3 regions of the Streptococcus sp. SC1 genome follow, and region 1 is predicted to be linked to each of the others. Evidence: predicted binding sites of a transcription regulator. Region 1 holds the regulator's gene; each other region holds the start of a gene.
The links. Region 1 encodes CtsR, which represses protease genes until heat stress. Its sites were predicted from a motif close to TTGGTCAAAAAAGGTCAAANA; they were not measured.
Positions count from the first base shown of each region.

Region 2: the regulator CtsR is predicted to act here: its motif matches at 2,281-2,301, upstream of PAN94_RS08880 (ATP-dependent Clp protease proteolytic subunit).
Region 3: the regulator CtsR is predicted to act here: its motif matches at 3,914-3,934, upstream of PAN94_RS07035 (ATP-dependent Clp protease ATP-binding subunit).

Region 1 covers NZ_JAQCMU010000005.1:154,703-161,308, reverse strand. Annotated here, with positions in the region: gene PAN94_RS08345 (GNAT family N-acetyltransferase) at 1-173, opposite strand, end outside; gene PAN94_RS08340 (ATP-dependent Clp protease ATP-binding subunit) at 188-2,617, opposite strand; gene PAN94_RS08335 (CtsR family transcriptional regulator) at 2,622-3,080, opposite strand; gene PAN94_RS08330 (hypothetical protein) at 3,369-3,719, shown strand; gene PAN94_RS08325 (AraC family transcriptional regulator) at 3,986-4,858, shown strand; gene PAN94_RS08320 (ATP-dependent Clp protease ATP-binding subunit) at 4,968-6,606, opposite strand, start outside.
Region 2 covers NZ_JAQCMU010000006.1:76,757-83,362, forward strand. Annotated here, with positions in the region: gene ftsY (signal recognition particle-docking protein FtsY) at 1-1,399, shown strand, start outside; gene upp (uracil phosphoribosyltransferase) at 1,544-2,173, shown strand; gene PAN94_RS08880 (ATP-dependent Clp protease proteolytic subunit) at 2,345-2,935, shown strand; gene PAN94_RS08885 (DUF2129 domain-containing protein) at 3,022-3,291, shown strand; gene PAN94_RS08890 (ABC transporter substrate-binding protein) at 3,391-4,551, shown strand; gene PAN94_RS08895 (branched-chain amino acid ABC transporter permease) at 4,691-5,572, shown strand; gene PAN94_RS08900 (branched-chain amino acid ABC transporter permease) at 5,576-6,529, shown strand; gene PAN94_RS08905 (ABC transporter ATP-binding protein) at 6,529-6,606, shown strand, end outside.
Region 3 covers NZ_JAQCMU010000004.1:90,294-96,899, reverse strand. Annotated here, with positions in the region: gene PAN94_RS07040 (cation:proton antiporter) at 1-1,474, shown strand, start outside; gene PAN94_RS07035 (ATP-dependent Clp protease ATP-binding subunit) at 1,599-3,872, opposite strand; gene PAN94_RS07030 (DUF1797 family protein) at 4,113-4,343, shown strand; gene PAN94_RS07025 (bifunctional methylenetetrahydrofolate dehydrogenase/methenyltetrahydrofolate cyclohydrolase) at 4,483-5,337, shown strand; gene PAN94_RS07020 (CBS domain-containing protein) at 5,616-6,272, shown strand; gene PAN94_RS07015 (ABC-F family ATP-binding cassette domain-containing protein) at 6,527-6,606, shown strand, end outside.

The DNA.
Region 1 (6,606 bases):
CCTATAAAGCTCTCCCCTTCCAAGGCAACCAGACAGGTCTCAGGATTGCGCTTCAAAAAGCGGGCAATCCCTTCTTCAGAGTCATCTAAGTTATTGAGCCCCATACCAGCGCAAGAGAGCCACAGCTGGTAAACAGAGGCATAATCCTTTTCTGTCATCACACGAATTTCCATTGCACACATCCTCCCTAAGCCATTTCAAATTTGAGTTGGCCACCTTTGACACCAACTTTAAGCGTTTGACCAGCTGCCAAATCTCCAGTCAGGAGCAACTCAGATAGCTTGTCCTCCACCTGCGTCTGCAGGGTACGGCGCAGCGGCCGCGCTCCCATTTCTGGAACGTAACCTTCCTGAGCCAGCAATTTCAGGGCACTAGCTTGGAATTTAAGCACGATGCCTTGCTCTGCCAGACTCCTAATCAACGGTTGCACCATAATCTTGACCACTTCCTGCATATCCTCAGCAGACAGACTGTGGAAGACCACCTTTTCATCAATCCGGTTGATAAATTCAGGCCGGTAGGTCTTCTTCAATTCTTCCAGAATACGTTTTTCCATATTAGCCTGATCAAAGCGGATGTCACGCGCCCCAAAACCAACCGTCTTATCATCCCGCAGGGCTGTTGCCCCCAGATTGCTGGTCATGATAATGATCGTATTGGAGAAGTCCACCTTGCGGCCCTTGCTATCGGTCAGCTGACCATCATCCAAGACCTGCAAGAGGACATTGAAAATATCTGGATGAGCCTTTTCTACCTCGTCAAAGAGAAGAACTGAATATGGACGGTTGCGAACCTTTTCCGTCAATTCGCCGCCTTCCTCATAGCCTACATAGCCTGGAGGCGCCCCGTTAAGACGACTGGCTGCGAATTTCTCCATATATTCACTCATGTCAAAGCGAATCAGGGCGGATTCATCATCAAAGAGAACTTCTGCCAAGGCCTTAGCCAGCTCTGTCTTTCCGACACCCGTTGGCCCTAGGAACATAAAAGAACCAATTGGGCGTTTACCAGTGCGAATGCCCGATTGATTGCGACGAATAGCTCGGCTGACAGCCGAAACTGCTGCATCCTGCCCGATAACTCGCTTGTGTAGTTCTTTTTCCAAGTTGAGATATTTTTTGGCATCTGTCTGAGTTAATTTCTGCACAGGAATACCAGACAAGCGACTGAGAGTCTCTAAGATATCCTCTGCTTCCACTTTCAGCTTGTAAACAGTTGGTTCCTGCTCTTTTGCGAGTAGCTGACCGACTTTTTTCAACTTTCCAGCCATCAAAGCCTGATCCACAGGCGTCAAATCCGACTGTTTATAATTCTGCGGTCCTTTATTCTGCACCGTTGCACTAGCTTCATCCAAAAGGTCAATGGCAGAGTCTGGCAAATGCTTGCTGGTCAGATAGCGATGTGCATACTTGACTGCTGTTTCAATGGCCTGATCACTAATCTGCACCTTGTGATGATTCTCATAGCTCTTTCTCAAACCCTGCAGAATAGCAATGCTGTCGGCCACAGTAGGTTCTTCAATAGTGACCTTGGCAAAACGCCGAGACAGAGCAGCATCTTTTTCGATATGTTTCTGATACTCTTCCTGCGTCGTAGCACCAACTGTCCGCAAGGTTCCCCGAGCCAGAGCAGGTTTCAGGATATTGGCCGCATCCAAGGTCGAATCAATCCCGCTGCCAGAACCCATGATGGTATGCAGCTCATCGATAAAGAGGATGACATGGCCGTCTTCTTCGATGTCATTGATGATATTGTTCATCCGCTCTTCAAAGTCTCCGCGGAAACGAGTCCCAGCGACAACATTCATCAAGTCTAGTTCCAAGACGCGCATCTTGGCAAGTTCTGCTGGAACCTGACCAGCTGCTACGCGTTGAGCCAAACCTAGCGCCAGAGCTGTCTTACCAACCCCCGCATCACCAACTAGCACTGGATTATTCTTTGTCTTGCGGCTGAGGATCTGAATCATCCGAGAAATTTCCTCATCCCGACCGATAACTGGTTCCAGACGACCAGCCCGAGCCAGCTCTGTCAAATCCCGAGTATAGTCTTCCAGACCGCCACTAGTTGAAGGAGGCATACCCATCATATTTGCCATGGTTTGCTTGGCAGAGGCCGTGTTTTTATTTAGCGAGCGGATCGATTTGATTTCCTCTCTGCCCCAGCCAGCACGCTGCTCTAAAACCTTTCGTAAATCACTGAACCGAGGGGCTGAACTCTTATCATCATAGCCGAAACCTGCAGCTTCTAGCACACGAGCTGCCAAGATCCCACGATCAAATAGTATGGCTAGGAGAAGATGTTCTGTCCCTAGGCTTTTAGCGTGGACGGCTTCCGCAATCTGCCCTGCTTGAGTAAAGAGCTCCTCCAAACGGTGAGAGAAAGGCAATAAGTCAAAACCGCCTTGTTTTTGATACTCTTTTCCAGTAATGTCAAAGGCTGCTTCTTCCAGTTTATCCACTTCAATAGGGAATTCATTTAGAGCCGAGCCTGCAACGCTGTAGGGATTATTAGCTAGAGCCATCAGCATCTGCCACGATTCTAAATAATCTGTAGCAAAATGACCAGCTAAAAGCTGAGCCGCTTCTAAGCTTTCTACTAAAGCTTTTGAATAGTTCATATTCTTAATTTCCTTTTCTATCTAATTGCTGCAAAATTTTCCGTAACATTCTGGCTCGAATCCTCGGAGCCTCTGCCCCCAAGACAGCATCGCTGGCACTAGCCAGAAGCAGATCTCCCTCACGCTGACTGATAATTTTTTCATCAAAGAGCCACTGCAAAATATCTGAAAAAACTGGCTGGCTGAGCGACTCACCGACATTGGTCAACAAATCCGACAACATCTGGTGCCGATCGGAAAATTCAATCTTACCAATCCTGATATAGCCCCCGCCACCGCGCTTGCTTTCGACGATATAACCCCGACTCTCCGTAAAGCGTGTCTTAATCACATAATTGATCTGACTCGGAACCACCTGAAAAACATTAGCTAACTCACTGCGCTTCAGCTCGACCATACCCGCCTGCGCTAAAATTGTTTTGATATATTCTTCTATACTATCCGAGGTATTTTTGATGCCCATGATATACCTTTCTATCTGTTATATCTAAAAATAAGCATTCAAGTCTTCTCTAACATTGACTATCTTTGACTATTATACCGAAAAAATCTATTTTTTGAAAGAAAAAGAAGTCTCAGAAAGCTTGAAAATATCTGATAATTCAGAGTAATGAAAAAGATTGATAGACTGAGTAAATACGATTGTAATCGCTTGCTTTTTACTTTTAAAGACTTATAATAAAGGTGTGAAAATGTGGTGTTTACACCATCAACCGTATCCAAACAATCATCATCAAAAGGAGGTTTTCCAATGAAAATAAATTGGCTCAACTATACCCATCATGTACTTAGCTGCCTGTTTGTCACTCTGAGTATCTTGACAATTTTTTCTGCCGAGTATGTCGTTTTCCCAACGAGCCTTCTTCTAGGCTGTCTCCTCATTCCTCTGCTCTTTGAGCAGCATTTATTCAGTCGCCGAATGACTTGGAGCCTTAGCATCTTCTTTGCCATTCTTGCCTTTGCCCTTCTCTTTATCATCAAAACCAATCATATCTCCCTTAGCTATCCAGCAACAACCCTTCTTCTTTTTGTACTAGCAAGCCTGAGTTTTTCAAACTCCTTTATCCTTCACAAACATAAAGAACAAAAGGCCGCTAGATAAAGCTATCCAATAAAAAGTGTGGAAGCAACATGAGCTCGAAAGAGCCATGGATTCCACACTTTTCTTATTCTATAAGGAGCTGGATGGTAGCCAAAAATTCTTAAATGATTCGCCCACGCTGCCAGCCTAAACTAGACTTTCAGAAAATTTCCTTCTCTTTATTTTCCTACTTTCATTTTCTTTTTAATTATATTATAATATTTAGAAAACACATTTTCTAATCTAATTACTTTAAAAAATGATAGTATTCTACGAAGGAGGGCGCTATGATGAATTTGGACCAATTGCACAAAACTACTGAATATAAGAATCAAGGGACCCCCTATTCTCTGACGCGGACCATTACGGAAAACGGACAGCCTGACATCCTTTTCCACTGGCACACAGATGTTGAAATCATTTACGTCCACGAAGGAAGTGCCCAATTTCATATCGACGATCATTATTTTAACAGTCACAAGGGCGATATTGTCCTGATTCGTCCCAATGCCCTCCACTCCATTCATCCGATTGAGCAGCAGCGCCACTACATGGATGCCATTAACTTTCACTTGGACTTAATGGGCTATTCGGCCATGGACCATGCTAGTATCCACTACTTACAGCCTCTCTACAATGGTCAACTGGACTTTGTCCATGTCATCAAGCCGACTGATCAAGCCTATGAGGAAATTCGTCAATGCCTACTGACCACTATGGAAACGGGTTATTTCCAAAAGAAATACTATGAATTTCAGCTCAAGGCCCAGCTCAATCAGCTCTTCTACTTGCTCTTTGAGAACGACTATATCGTTTCTAAGGAGCTATCTGCCGAGGGCTACCGCAAGGAAGAGAAAATTCGGTCTATCATCGACTATATCAATGAGCATTATCAGGAAGAACTCTCTATTGATCAGCTGTCTGGTATTTGCGGCTACAGTCCTACGCACTTCATGAATTTCTTCAAAAAACATCTGGGTGTTTCTTGCATTGAATATCTGATTCAATTCCGCCTGCGCAAGGCTGCCGAGCTCCTCCAGCACTCTACTCTGTCGGTTCTAGAAATCTCCAACCAGTCTGGTTTTAATAACCTTTCTAATTTCAACCGGCAATTTAAAAAATACTATCAAATGACACCCAGTCAGTATCGAAGAAAATAAGGAAATCTCCAGTCAGCTGATTGGAGATTTTTTATCTGAACTTGATTAATAAAAAAACGAACAGACTAAATATCTGTTCGTTTTACGAAATTATAAGATTGATAGGTATTTATTCTGCTGATTTTTCACGGATCACCAAAGTTCCATCTTCCAAATCGGCCGTCAAGTGCTTAGCATCTAGATTATCCAAGTGGAAGTCGGTCACCTTGTCACGAATTTGCTGCTCGATGACACGGCGGAGCGGACGAACGCCCATGACTTGGTCATAACCAGCATCACGTAGGAATTCCTTAGCTGCATCAGATACAGCCAGATCAATTTCCTTCTTGCTCAAAGTTTGATTTACTTCAACCAGCATGAGATTCACAATTTCCATCAGGTCTTCTTTCTTGAGATGAGAGAACTCAATCACCGCATTGAAACGATTGAGGAATTCTGGACGGAAATAAGCTTTGAGTCGATCCATCAGCTCAGGCTTTTCTGCATCCTCTTCCAGACCTGCTTCATAGCCAAAGCCTGCATTGGAAGTCGCGATAATAACCGTGTTCTTGAAGTTGACTGTATTTCCTTGTCCATCTGTCAAGCGACCATCATCCAGAACTTGAAGAAGAAGGGTAATCACCTGTGGATCCGCCTTTTCAATTTCATCCAAGAGAATGATAGAGTATGGATTGCGGCGCACGCGCTCGGTCAGAGTGTTGTTGTTATCATCATAGCCGACATAACCAGCAGTGGTACCAATCAGCTTGGAAACAGCGGTGCGGTCAGAGTATTCAGACATATCCAGACGGATAATAGCCTCTTTAGTACCAAACATATCCAAAGCTAGTTGCTTAGCAAGCTCAGTCTTACCAACACCTGTAGGACCAACAAAGAGGAAACTACCAATTGGGCGATTACCTTCGTCAAAACCTGCACGGTTACGGCGGATAGCTCTAGCCACAGCTTCTACAGCCTTGTCTTGGCCGATCACCTTGGCTTTGAGACGGTCATTCATGCCCTTGAGGCGCTCAATGTCGCTAGCGCCCATTTGAGATACAGGCACACCCGTCATCCGTTCAACAGATTCTGCCACATCATTGACTGTCGCCGTTACCTTCATATCCTCAGTGTGATTTTGAATTTTCTTTTCCAGCTCTTCAATGCGAGTCTTGGCATTCAGAGCTGCTTCATAATCTTCTTTTTCAACAGCTGTTTCCTGCTTAGCCTTCTGCTCAGCAATCTCATGCTCAACCGCATGGACATCAGTTACTGGATGCTGGGCTGCCAAGTGGGCAGCAGTCACATCGACCAGATCAATCGCCTTGTCTGGTAGGCTCCGTTGTGGAATATACTGAACTGAGTAGTCCACAGCCGCTTTCAATACTTCATCTGGCAGGATGACATTGTGGTGTTTTTCGTACAAGTCCCGGATACCTCGAAGAATCTGATAGGTATCTTCGGCAGACGGTGCATTGACCTTGACTTCATTGAAACGACGAGCCAAAGCTGCATTTTTAAGGATAGTATTGCGATACTCGTCCTGAGTGGTAGCCCCGATAACGGTCAGCTCACCACGAGAAAGCGCTGGCTTAAGAATATCCGCCAAGCCCTTAGAACCGCTATCTCCTCCTGTGCTTCCTGCTCCTAAGATTTGATGGATTTCATCAAAGAAGAGGATAACATTGCCGGCTTCCTTGACTTCATTGACTAAGTTTTGGATATTTTCTTCAAAGCTACCACGATATTGGGTACCAGCTTCCAGACCG
Region 2 (6,606 bases), on a different contig from region 1:
AATTGAAGTTCCATCTGAGACAGACTTCCAGCCCCTTGCTGCTTCTAGTGAAGAAACAGCGGAAACTCCGGTAGTAGAATCTGTGTCAGAAGAGAATACAGAGCCTGCAGTTTCAGCAATTTCTGAGCAGGAATTGGCCCCAACTAGCCAGCAAGCTGACTTATTTCAACCAGTGCTTGAAGATCAGGAAAGTCCTGAGCAAGTTTTGGCTGAGGCAGAAGAGCAGTCTGAAACTTCAGCAAATCAAGCACTGGACAGCAGTAGCGAATCAGAAGCGGCGACTGAAAGCAGAGATTATTACCAAGAATTGCAGGAGCGTTTGGCTGCAGCGAGAGAGCAAATCAGCCATGAACCAGGGCAAGAAGCAAGCACTTCTTCACAAGTAGACTCGACCGAGTGTGGAGAAGGGGCGACGGAAGAGTTGGCTCAAGTTGAAAATGAGACTCCCGCAGAAACAGCTGAATACCAAGAAGAAAGTGTCCAAGACAAGTATGACCGCAGTCTTAAAAAGACGCGGACTGGCTTTGGTGCTCGTCTCAATGCCTTCTTTGCTAATTTCCGCTCAGTTGACGAAGATTTCTTTGAAGACTTGGAAGAATTGCTGATTACCAGTGATGTCGGTGTGCAGGTAGCTTCCAATCTAACTGAGGACTTGCGCTATGAAGCACGTCTGGAAAATGCTAAGAAACCAGACGCCTTGCGCCAACTCATCATTGAAAAATTGGTCGATATCTATGAGAAAGACGGCCGTTTCAATGAAAAAATCAATCTGCAAAAGGACTTGACAGTCATGCTCTTCGTCGGTGTAAATGGCGTAGGGAAGACGACCTCAATCGGCAAATTGGCCTATAAATACAAGCAAGAAGGTAAAAAAGTGATGCTGGTGGCAGCAGACACCTTCCGAGCTGGAGCCGTTGCCCAGTTGGCTGAGTGGGGGCGCCGAGTAGACGTGCCTGTCGTGACTGGTCCAGAAAAGAGTGATCCAGCCAGTGTCGTGTTTGACGGTTTGGAAAGAGCCAAGGCTGAAAATGTTGATATTCTCATGATTGATACAGCTGGTCGCCTGCAAAATAAGGACAATCTCATGGCAGAGCTGGAAAAAATCGGTCGTATTATCAAGCGGGTAGATCCAGCAGCGCCACATGAAACTTTCTTGGCCTTGGATGCCTCCACTGGTCAAAATGCACTGGTTCAAGCCAAAGAATTTTCAAAAATTACGCCTGTGACAGGTATTGTCCTGACTAAGATTGACGGAACTGCGCGCGGTGGTGTTGTCCTTGCCATTCGTCAGGAACTGGATATTCCAGTGAAGCTGATTGGTTTTGGCGAGAAAATTGACGACATCGGCGAGTTTAATTCTGAGAACTTTATGAGAGGCCTCTTAGAAGGTTTGGTGTAATAGTCTATCAATAAAGCCTAAATTGAAATCAAACTCTTCTATCAAAAAGTAGTCAAAATAGATGAAAAGGTTTGCTTGTTGCAAGCCTTTTTTCTTCTTTTTTGATATAATAAGAAGAATAAAATGAAAGAAGGAAATCCAATCATGGGAAAACTTGAAGTTATCGCTCATCCACTCATTCAGCATAAATTATCTATCTTGCGTCGTACAGATACCTCTACTAAAGCTTTTCGTGAATTGGTAGATGAAATCGCAATGCTGATGGGATACGAAGTTTTGCGCGATTTACCACTTGAAGATGTAGAAATTGAAACACCAATTACGAAAACAGTTCAAAAGCAGATTGCAGGGAAAAAATTGGCTATTGTCCCAATCTTGCGGGCTGGTATCGGCATGGTGGATGGTCTCCTGAGCCTGGTTCCTGCTGCCAAAGTCGGCCACATCGGAATGTACCGTGACGAAGAAACCTTGAAGCCAGTTGAATATTTGGTAAAATTGCCAGAAGACATTGACCAACGTCAAATCTTTGTTGTCGATCCAATGTTGGCTACAGGTGGTTCTGCTATCTTGGCTGTGGATTCTCTGAAGAAACGTGGCGCAAGCAATATTACATTTGTCTGCTTAGTGTCTGCTCCAGAAGGTGTTAAAGCCTTGCAGGATGCTCATCCTGATGTAGATATTTTCACTGCTGCACTTGATGATCATCTTAATGAGCATGGCTACATCGTCCCAGGTCTCGGAGATGCTGGTGACCGCCTCTTTGGTACAAAATAATAGCTAGAAACTGTAAAAAGGAAAGTTCTGCTAAATCGGTGGATTTGTGCTTTCTAAACCAAAGATAATCTCAGCGCTGCTTTCTGTCATCCGACAGAGAAAGCAAATATTTGACCTTTTTTGACCAAAAAGATATAATAATGAATAGATCGAATGAAGGAGAAAATATTCATGATTCCTGTAGTTATTGAACAAACCAGCCGTGGTGAGCGTTCTTATGACATTTACTCACGCCTTTTAAAAGACCGTATTATCATGCTGACGGGTCCTGTTGAGGACAATATGGCTAATTCTGTTATTGCGCAGCTACTTTTCCTAGATGCACAAGACAGCACCAAGGACATCTATCTTTATGTTAATACTCCAGGTGGCTCTGTGTCAGCGGGATTGGCGATTGTAGATACCATGAACTTTATTAAGTCTGATGTGCAGACGATTGTCATGGGAATGGCAGCTAGCATGGGAACTATCATTGCTTCTAGCGGTGCTAGGGGCAAACGATTCATGCTTCCAAATGCAGAGTATATGATCCACCAGCCGATGGGTGGTACTGGTGGCGGTACTCAGCAAACAGATATGGCCATTGCAGCAGAGCATTTGCTCAAGACTCGTAAGACCTTGGAGCAAATTCTTGCTGATAATTCTGGTAAATCGGTTGAGCAGATTCACGCAGATGCAGAACGTGATTACTGGATGAGTGCTCAAGAAACTCTTGAATATGGTTTCATCGATGAAATCATGGCTAATAATAATCTTAGCTAGTTTTCATTTATAACTACGAAAAATGCCCCATTTGCGGGCTTTTTTTGATATAATCAATAGAGTACAAATGACCAGAGAGGATTGTCATGTTTAAAAAAGAGGAACGAATGGGTTTCATCATTCATCTATACTATAATCGCGATGCAAAGAAGCTGGCTCATGTTGGAGATATTATTTATCATTCTAAGAAACACCGCTATTTGCAGCTTTATGTGGCAAAAGATCAGGCAGATTCTCTGAAGGAGAGCCTGTCAAAAGAGTCCTATATCAAAAAAATCCAGACTTGCGAGATCCAAAATTTGGATACGAATTTTGTTGGAAGTTTATTTAGAAACCAAGAAAACGCTATTATTTAAAAAAATGTCTTCTTTGGGTTGACAATTGTCAGATAATTCGGTATATTCTTACTATATCATTTGCAAACATAGCAAAAAACAAAATAGAGGAGATTATTCATGAAGAAAAAATTTGCACTTTCGCTTGTAGCTTTTGCTAGTGCTGCGCTTCTAGCAGCCTGTGGAGAAGTTTCTACAAACAACTCATCTGCTACTGGAACAGAAATCGGTAAAACACTTAAGTTCGGTTTCAACTTTGAAGAAACTGGCGCTGTAGCAGCTTATGGTACTGCAGAACAACACGGTGCTCAACTTGCTGTTGATGAAATCAACGCAGCTGGCGGTATAGACGGCAAGAAAATCGAAGTAACTGATAAAGACAACAAATCAGAAACTGCAGAAGCTGCAACTATTTCTACAAGCTTGGTAACTCAAGACAAAGTTAATACAATCATTGGCCCTGCAACTTCAGGTGCCGTTGCTGCTGCAATCGCAAATGCTGGTAAAGCAGGCGTTCCTTTGGTAACACCAAGTGCTACACAAGACGATTTGACAAATAAACAAGATTATTTGTACCGTGCAACCTTTACTGATGGTTACCAAGGTAAAATCATTTCTAAATATGTAACAGATACTTTGAAAGCTAAAAAAGTTGTTCTCTACTATGATAATTCAAGTGATTATGCAAAAGGAATGGCAGAAGCTTTCAAGAAAGAATACAAGGGTGAAATCGTTGCGACAGAAACTTTCGCTTCTGGTGACTCAGACTTCCAAGCTGCTTTGACAAAAATCAAAGGTAAAGACTTTGATGCACTGATTGTGCCAGGTTATTACACAGAAGCTGGTAAGTTGGTGAACCAAGCGCGTGGTTTGGGAATCAACCAAACAATCGTTGGACCTGATGGATTTAGCGATGCCAAGTTCGTTGAGCAAGCAACTCCAGCAGCAGCAACTAATGTTTATTATGTATCTGGTTTCTCAACTTCAGGTGACATGACAGATAAAGCGAAGAAATTCGTTGCAGCTTACAAAGCTAAATATAACGAAGAACCTTCAATGTTTGCAGCCCTTTCATATGACGCAGTTTATATGGCAGCAGAAGCATCTAAGGGTGCAAAAACATCTGTAGATATTAAAGATAACCTTGCTAAGTTAAAAGACTTTGAAGGAGTTACTGGATCTATTACCATCGATAAAGATCACAATCCTGTGAAGACAGCCTTGATGATTGGTTTGAAAGATGGTAAAGTAGAAACTGTTGAAACAGTTAAACCTGAATAAAGGGTCTGAGGCTGGGGACAAACCCAGTCTTTGACTTGTTTCTTACTTGCTTATGATGTTTGAGTAGAGACGGCAAGACAAGGCTTCGTCTGAGATTGTTGTTTCTGCTCTTATTTTATATTAGAAAGAGTGGTGTGGAATGCTCGAACAATTTCTTCAGCAATTGGCTAACGGATTGATTTTGGGGAGTGTTTATGCGCTTCTAGCCTTGGGTTATACCATGGTTTATGGAATTATCAAACTGATTAATTTCGCGCATGGAGACATTTATATGATCGGTGCTTTTATGGGATATTACCTGATTAACACCCTTCACCTAAACTTCTTTGTAGCCCTTATTTTATCTATGGTTGGAACAGCGATCCTTGGTGTAGTGATTGAGTTCTTAGCCTATCGCCCTTTGCGCAATTCAACGCGGATTGCAGCCTTGATCACAGCAATTGGGGTTTCTTTCCTCTTGGAGTACGGGATGGTCTTCTTTGTAGGTGCCAATACTCGCTCCTTCCCTCAAGTGATTAAAACAGTGCGTTATACGCTTGGGCCAATTTCGATTTCCAATATTCAACTGATGATTTTGGGAATTTCTATTTTACTCATGGTTGGTTTGCAGTTTATTGTGCAAAAGACGAAAATGGGTAAAGCCATGCGGGCTGTTTCCGTGGATAGCGATGCCGCCCAGCTGATGGGGATTAATGTCAATCGTACGATCAGCTTTACTTTTGCCTTGGGTTCAGCCTTGGCAGGAGCAGCAGGGGTGCTGATTGCCCTTTATTACAACTCGCTTGAGCCACTGATGGGAATGACCCCAGGTATCAAGTCTTTCGTTGCGGCAGTTTTGGGAGGAATTGGTATCATCCCAGGGGCAGCTTTGGGTGGTTTTGTAATCGGCCTCTTGGAAACTTTTGCAACAGCAGTTGGACTGTCAGATTTCCGTGATGCGATTGTGTATGCGATCTTGATTATCATTCTATTGGTTCGTCCAGCTGGTATTCTAGGTAAAAATGTGAAAGAGAAGGTGTAATGTATGAAAAATAATTTAAAAGTAAATGCGTTATGGCTTGCTCTGATCCTCTTTGGCTATCTATTGATGACAGTGCTTGCTAGCACAGGTATTCTCAATCCTTTCTATCTGCAAATCTTTGAGCAGATTGGAATCAATATTATCTTGGCTGTTGGCCTCAATCTTATCGTTGGTTTTTCTGGGCAATTCTCGCTTGGGCATGCTGGCTTTATGGCCATTGGTGCCTATGCAGTAGCTATTATGGGCTCTAAATCTCCAAACTATGGTACTTTCTTTATTGCTATGTTGGTTGGCGCTGTGATTGCAGGTGCAGTAGCTCTGCTTGTTGGTATTCCGACCCTGCGCTTAAAGGGAGACTATTTGGCAATTGCGACGCTGGGTGTTTCTGAAATTATCCGGATTTTGATTGTCAATGGAGGTGACCTGACTAATGGTGCGGCAGGTATCCTATCCATTCCTAACTTTACCTCTTGGCAGTTGGTTTATGTCTTTGTCGTAATTACAACTATTTTGACTCTTAACTTCCTCCGCAGTCCTATCGGACGTAGCACCTTGTCTGTTCGCGAGGACGAGATTGCGGCAGAGTCTGTCGGTGTCAATACAACAAAAATTAAAGTCATTGCTTTCGTTTTTGGGGCTATTACAGCTTCTATTGCAGGTTCTTTGCAGGCTGGATTTGTTGGCTCTGTTGTACCAAAAGACTATTCCTTTATCAATACAATCAATGTCTTGATTATCGTCGTTTTTGGCGGTCTTGGATCAATGACTGGAGCAATCGTTGCGGCAGTGGTATTGGGTATCCTCAATATGCTTTTACAAGATATCTCAAGTGTTCGGATGATTGTTTATTCACTTGCCCTAATCTTGGTGATGATTTTCCGTCCAGGTGGCTTGCTTGGTACTTGGGAATTTAGCTTGGCTAAGCTCTTTAAAAAGAATAAGGAGGTCAAAGAATAATGGCACTTCTTGATGTAAAAAAATTAACCAAAAATTTTGGAGGGCTAACAGCTGTTAGTGACGTGACTCTGGAATTG
Region 3 (6,606 bases), on a different contig from region 1:
GATGGCCAGTGCAGCCCTTAATCGCTGGTTGCATAAACTGCTGATGAGTGCCCAAGTATCAGATATTGCTAGTGAGCTCTTGCTGGAGCTGAGTCTACCCTTGGTTACCTTCTTTTTAGCAGAGGAGATTCATGTTTCAGGGATTATCGCAGTGGTCGTCGCAGGTATCTTCAAGGCCAGTCGCTTCAAGCGGATAACGCTTCTGGAAGCCCAGGTGGATTCGGTTACAGAAACCATCTGGAATACAGTGAACTTTATGCTCAATGGCTCTGTCTTTATCATTTTAGGGATCGAACTGGAGATGATTGCAGAGCCAATCTTAAAGAGCCCGATTTACGATAATCTCTTGCTGCTCGTGAGCATTGTCCTTCTGACTTTCCTACTCTTTGCCCTTCGGTTTGTCATGTTGTTCACTTTTTACTTCATTCGAATCAGAAGATTGCACAAGAATGTTGGAAACTACCTGAAGGAAATGCTGCTGCTGACCTTTTCAGGTGTCAAAGGAACTGTCTCCATTGCGACTATTCTTTTGATTCCGAGTCAGCTGGAGCAAGATCATCCTTTGTTGCTTTTCTTGGTAGCAGGTGTGACCTTTCTTAGCTTTCTGACGGGTTTGCTCACACTTCCTCATCTGTCTGAGGAAAGAGAAGAAGAAAACGAGCACCTGATGCACATTGCTATTTTAAATGAAGTGGTGAGTGAGCTGGAAGCAGGCCTCAAGCAAACCAAGGCTAAGGCACCTCTCTATGCGGCTATTGACAATTACCATGGTCGTATCGAAAACCTAATCCTTGAACAGGAAGACAAGGCCACTCAGCGAGACTTGGCAGCTCTGAAATTATTGATTTTGAGTATCGAGAATGATGGTCTAGAGCAAGCTTTTGAGGAAGGAAAAATCAGCGATCGTAGCTATCATCTTTATCAGCGTTACCTACATAATATTGAGCAGGGCATCAATCGAAACTTAGTTTCTCGCTTTACCTATATGTTTCTTGTTACATTGCGCGTATTGCGTATGTTGCTCCATGAAATCGTCACCCTTGGTGCTAGATGGCGCTCTTGGAGGCAAGGTGGAGCTAAGCATCTAACTGCTGAGGATATGGAGGATATAGCAGAGCTTTATCTGTCCAATACCGAAGTCATTATCGAAAGTTTGGAACATCTAAAGGGCATTTATAACCCTTCTCTAATTACTTTTTTGCAGGAATCTCGACTAAGAGAAACGGAGATCATCGGTAGTGGTGCCTTCGTCGAGCGTGTTATTGCGCGATTCAAGCCCAATAACATCTCAGAAATGATCTGGGGCTATTATCTAGAAAGAAAAATTATCTTTGAATATGAGAAAAAGAAATTGATCTCAAGTAGCTATGCAAAACGCCTGCGCCAAAATGTCAATAATTTAGAAAATTACTCACTGAAAGAAAGAGCCAACACTTTACCTTATGACATGGTTAATTACGCTAGAGAGCGCTAGAAGATAAGGCTATCCAGTGAGCTCCACTAAAAATTAAATAGAATTCAAAAAGAGAACGGCATGCTTTGTCCGTTCTCTTTTTGCTTGTTTTTAAAAGTTTATCAAAATGCAGAGCTAAAGTCAGTTAGTTTTGACTTTCATCGAGCTTGGTTTTTTCTGCCTCTGATTTTTTGGCTGACTTGATGAGAATTTTGCCATTGCTGGTCATGATAGCTTTGAGTTCTTTTTCGCTTGGATTTTCCAGATAGAAGTCAGTAATGGCGTCTTCGATATGGTCTTGAATGGTGCGGCGCAGCGGGCGAGCGCCCATTTTCGGATCGTAGCCAAGATCAACCAATTTTTCTTTGACCTTCTCCGTAACATCCAGATGAATGTCGTTGGTTGCCAAGCGCTGGTTGACATCGTCTAGCATAAGGTTGACGATCTGCAGTAGGTTGTCCTTGCTGAGTGGCTTGAATTCGATAATGCCGTCGAAACGGTTCATAAACTCAGGACTGAAGAAGTTGCCTAATTCACCTAAAACGGAGTTGGTACGGCCTTCACGAGCTGCCCCAAAGCCAACGCTGGCTTCAGCTTTACCCGTTCCGGCATTGGATGTCATGATGATAATGGTGTCCTTGAAGCTGACAGTCCGGCCTTGACCATCGGTCAGGCGGCCATCATCCAGAACCTGCAGGAACATATGCATGACATCAGGATGGGCCTTTTCTACCTCATCCAGTAGAATGAGCGAGTATGGATTGCGGCGGACGCGCTCAGTCAACTGACCAGCCTCCTCATAGCCGACGTAGCCTGGAGGGGCACCGACCAGCTTGGCCACGCTGTGTTTCTCCATGTATTCACTCATATCAAAGCGAATCATGCTGTCAGCAGAGCCAAAGAGCTCAATGGCCAGTTGCTTAGACAGCTCAGTCTTACCGACACCAGTTGGGCCAACAAAGAGGAAGCTGCCGATTGGGCGATTAGGACTTCCCAGTCCGACCCGGTTGCGGCGGATGGCCTTGGCAATCTTATCCACAGCATCATCTTGGCCGATGACATGAGCCTTTAAGTCGCTGGCGAGATTGACTAGTTGAGACTGTTCTTTTTCTTTGAGGTCGCCAACTGGGATATTGGTCTTTTGCTCTACAATGTGCTCAATTGTTTTCTCGCTGATAATTGGAATATCGTTATCCAGCACGCTCGTCTTTTGGAGTTCCTTGTATTTGGCAATCTGATCGCGGAAGTAAGCTGCTTTTTCAAAGTCTTCATCGCGAGTCGCCTGAGCCTTGAGGTTTTCGGCCTCAATCAGCCGCTGATCAATAACCTTAGGATCAACAAAGTTGAGGGTCAGATTCATCTTAGAGCCAGCCTCGTCCAAGAGGTCAATAGCCTTGTCTGGCAGGAAGCGGTCTTGGATGTAGCGGTTGGAGAGAAGGGCCGCAGCTTCAATGGCCGCGTCTGTGTACTTGACATGATGGTAGTCTTCGTATTTTTTCTGAATCCCTTTGAGGATGGTAATGGTTTCTTCTACTGTCGGCTCGTCCACCTTAACTGGCTGCATACGGCGCTCGAGGGCTGCATCCTTCTCGATGATACGGTATTCATTGAGGGTAGTAGCTCCAACCATTTGGAGTTCTCCGCGAGCTAGAGCTGGTTTGAGGATATTTCCAGCGTCCATATTGCCATCGCCAGCAGAGCCTGCTCCGACAATTTCATGGATCTCATCAATAAAGAGAATGACATCTTGACGAGAACGAATCTCGTCCATGAGCTTCTGCATCCGCTCTTCAAATTGACCACGGATACCAGTTCCTTGTACTAGGCTGACAACGTCCAGGCGGATAACTTCCTTGCCTTGGAGTTTATGAGGCACATCCCCGTCCACAATCTTCTGGGCTAGACCTTCGACCACAGCTGTTTTTCCGACACCGGGTTCCCCGATAAGGACAGGATTGTTCTTGGTGCGGCGGTTGAGGATTTCAATGACACGAGTAATCTCTTCGTCCCGACCGATGACAGGGTCGATTTCTCCTTTACGAGCGATCTCAGTCACATTGATACCAAACTCTTCTAGGAGACCTTTTGGCTTTTGCGGAGCCTGTTGGCGTGCTCCGCCTCCATGATTGGAATTGCCACCATAGCCACCGCCACCGTAGCCTCCTCCAGATTGAGTTGGCGGGATATTTGGATTTGGTTCTTGGGGTTGTTGAAAATTACCAAGACTGTTAAAGAAATCGTCAATAGGATCAATTCCTTGGTTGTTAGCCTGAGTCAGTCCTCGAAAAAGGCTATTGTTAGGGTCTGTCTTCATGATTTGGTAGCAGTTTTGACAAAGGTCAATCTGCTGCTTGTTTCCGTTTACATTTGTATAGAGATGGATGGTTGATTCATTGATTTTACAATTTTGGCAAAGCATATTCTACCTCTTTCTTTGGACGTAGATCCACCTATTTTTAAATGGTCAAAAATAGTCAAAGTATTATAGTTTCATTATATCAGTATTCTTGCACAATGCAAGAATTTACTACAAAATCCTCCCTGAGACTGATTTTTTGAGAAATTATAGTGCGAAAAGAGAAAAAAATGGTCTTTTACTGGTATTTCAGTTTCTTTTTATGGTAAAATAGGAGAGAAGCAAGTAAATAGGAGAAATAAAATGGAATCACATTTAGTTAGAATCATCAATCGTTTGGAAGCTATGGCCAAAGATGGTGGAAATTTAAAACGTAATTTTGAACGTGAAGGAGTAGTTGTTGCCGAAGTGGCGTACAGCTACGACGAAGAAAATGGACCAATTTTTACTCTGCGTGATGTGGCAGCGCGTGAGACTTATACTTTCGATAGTATTGACTTGATTGCCATGGAAATTTATGAATTATTATACTAAAAAGCAGGGTTCTGCTTTTTTATTTTGCTCGCCAAGCTCAGTCTTTAATCTTATAACTCTATATAAGAAAAATGTATAAGTGGGACAGTAGGATTTCTGATATAATGAATAAATATAGTGAAAAAGAAATGAGAAAAGAATGGCAAACATTATTGACGGGAAAGCTTTAGCAGAAAAGCTTCAAGCGAAACTTGCAGAAAAAACAGCAAAGTTAAAAGCAGAGACAGGTCAGGAACCTGGTTTAGTGGTGATTTTGGTGGGCGACAATCCAGCCAGTCAGGTTTATGTGAGAAATAAAGAGCGGTCTGCTCTAGCTGCTGGCTTTCGTAGTGAAGTTGTGCGTCTGCCCGAGTCAACGAGTCAGGAAGAATTGCTGACCTTGATTGCTAAATATAATCAGGATCCAGCTTGGCACGGAATTCTAGTCCAGCTTCCTTTGCCAGCCCACATTGATGACGAAGCAGTTCTATTAGCCATTGATCCAGATAAGGATGTAGATGGCTTTCATCCGACTAATATGGGGCGACTTTGGTCAGGACATCCCTTGATGATTCCTTCTACACCAGCAGGAATCATGGAAATGTTCCGCGAATATAAGGTGGACTTGGAAGGAAAGAATGCGGTGGTGATTGGCCGTAGTAATATTGTCGGCAAACCCATGGCTCAGCTTCTGTTGTCTAAAAATGCGACCGTTACTTTGACGCACTCAAGGACCCATCATTTAGCAAAAATTGCAAAGAAAGCTGATATTTTAGTGGTGGCTATCGGACGAGGACACTTTGTAACCAAGGACTTTGTCAAGGAGGGAGCTGTCGTTATTGACGTCGGCATGAACAGAGATGAAAATGGCAAGTTGATTGGCGATGTTAAATTTGACGAAGTGGCAGAAGTGGCTAGTCTCATTACTCCAGTTCCAAAGGGAGTTGGACCGATGACTATTACCATGTTAATGGAACAGACTTACCAGGCCTTTGTCAGAAGTTTAAAGAAATAATAAAAAAGTAGCATTTGGCTGATCAATTTTCTCTTTCAATTGTTTTTTCATAATCTTGTCGCTAGTGGTATTAGACAAGAAACTATAGAGATAGGCTAAAGCGAGGCTGGGTCAAATGTTCCCCCTCGTTTTCTCATAGGAGAATCTAGCTTTTTTATAGGTAGCCTGCCTGATTTTTCTAAATTTTGAAAACATAAGAGAAAACTGTGAAAGCGTTTGAAATTAGTTGGAAAATACAGTATAATAAGATTAGAAAAAGAAACTAGAGGAGGCTTCTCATGGCAGTAAAAGATTTTATGACACGCAAGGTTGTATACATTAGTCCAGACACAACGATTGCGCATGCGGCAGATATTATGCGCGACCAAAAATTGCACCGCTTGCCCGTGATTGAAAATGATAAGCTGGTGGGTCTTGTGACAGAAGGAACAATCGCAGAAGCAAGTCCATCAAAGGCAACGAGCCTATCTATTTATGAAATGAACTATCTTCTAAATAAAACCAAAGTAAAAGATGTGATGATTCACGATGTTGTTACTATTTCCCAGTATGCTAGTCTGGAAGATGCGACTTATTTGATGCTGAAAAATAAAATTGGAATCTTACCAGTTGTTGACAATGAGCAGGTCTATGGAATCATTACGGATCGCGACATTTTCAAGGCTTTTCTAGAAGTGTCTGGTTATGGCGAAAAGGGCGTTCGAATGCGCTTTGTCACAGAAGACGAGGTTGGTGTCCTATCGCATATTATCGCCTTGCTTGTCGAAGAAAACCTCAATATTTCAAACACGGTCAATATTCCTCGTAAGGACGGTAAAGTTGTCATTGAGGTACAAATTGACGGAGATATTGACTTGGTTTCCTTGAAGTCCAAGTTTGAAGCACACAATATAAAAGTAGAAGATATTACCCGCACTAGCGCAAAAGTTTTATAAAGTTAGAGAGAGTGGGACAGAAATCGGTAATTCGTTAGAATTCGATTTCGTCGTCCCACCTCCGCACAGTTGAGTAGGGCTGTAAAAGCTGATGAAATCAGCGTAGTAGAGCCCACTCAACCACTGCGTCTTGCTCGACAATCCAAAGACAATTGAGAGGCTAGGACTTTTGTCCCAGCCTCTTTTATTTTCTTGCCAATTGGCTTCCTAAGATGGTATAATCAAGGAACTGCAATCAATGTAGAGGAGAAAAGATGAGTATTTTAGAAGTGAAAAATCTCAGCCACGGTTTTGGTGACCGGGCTATTTTTGAGGATGTATCCTTCCGCCTGCT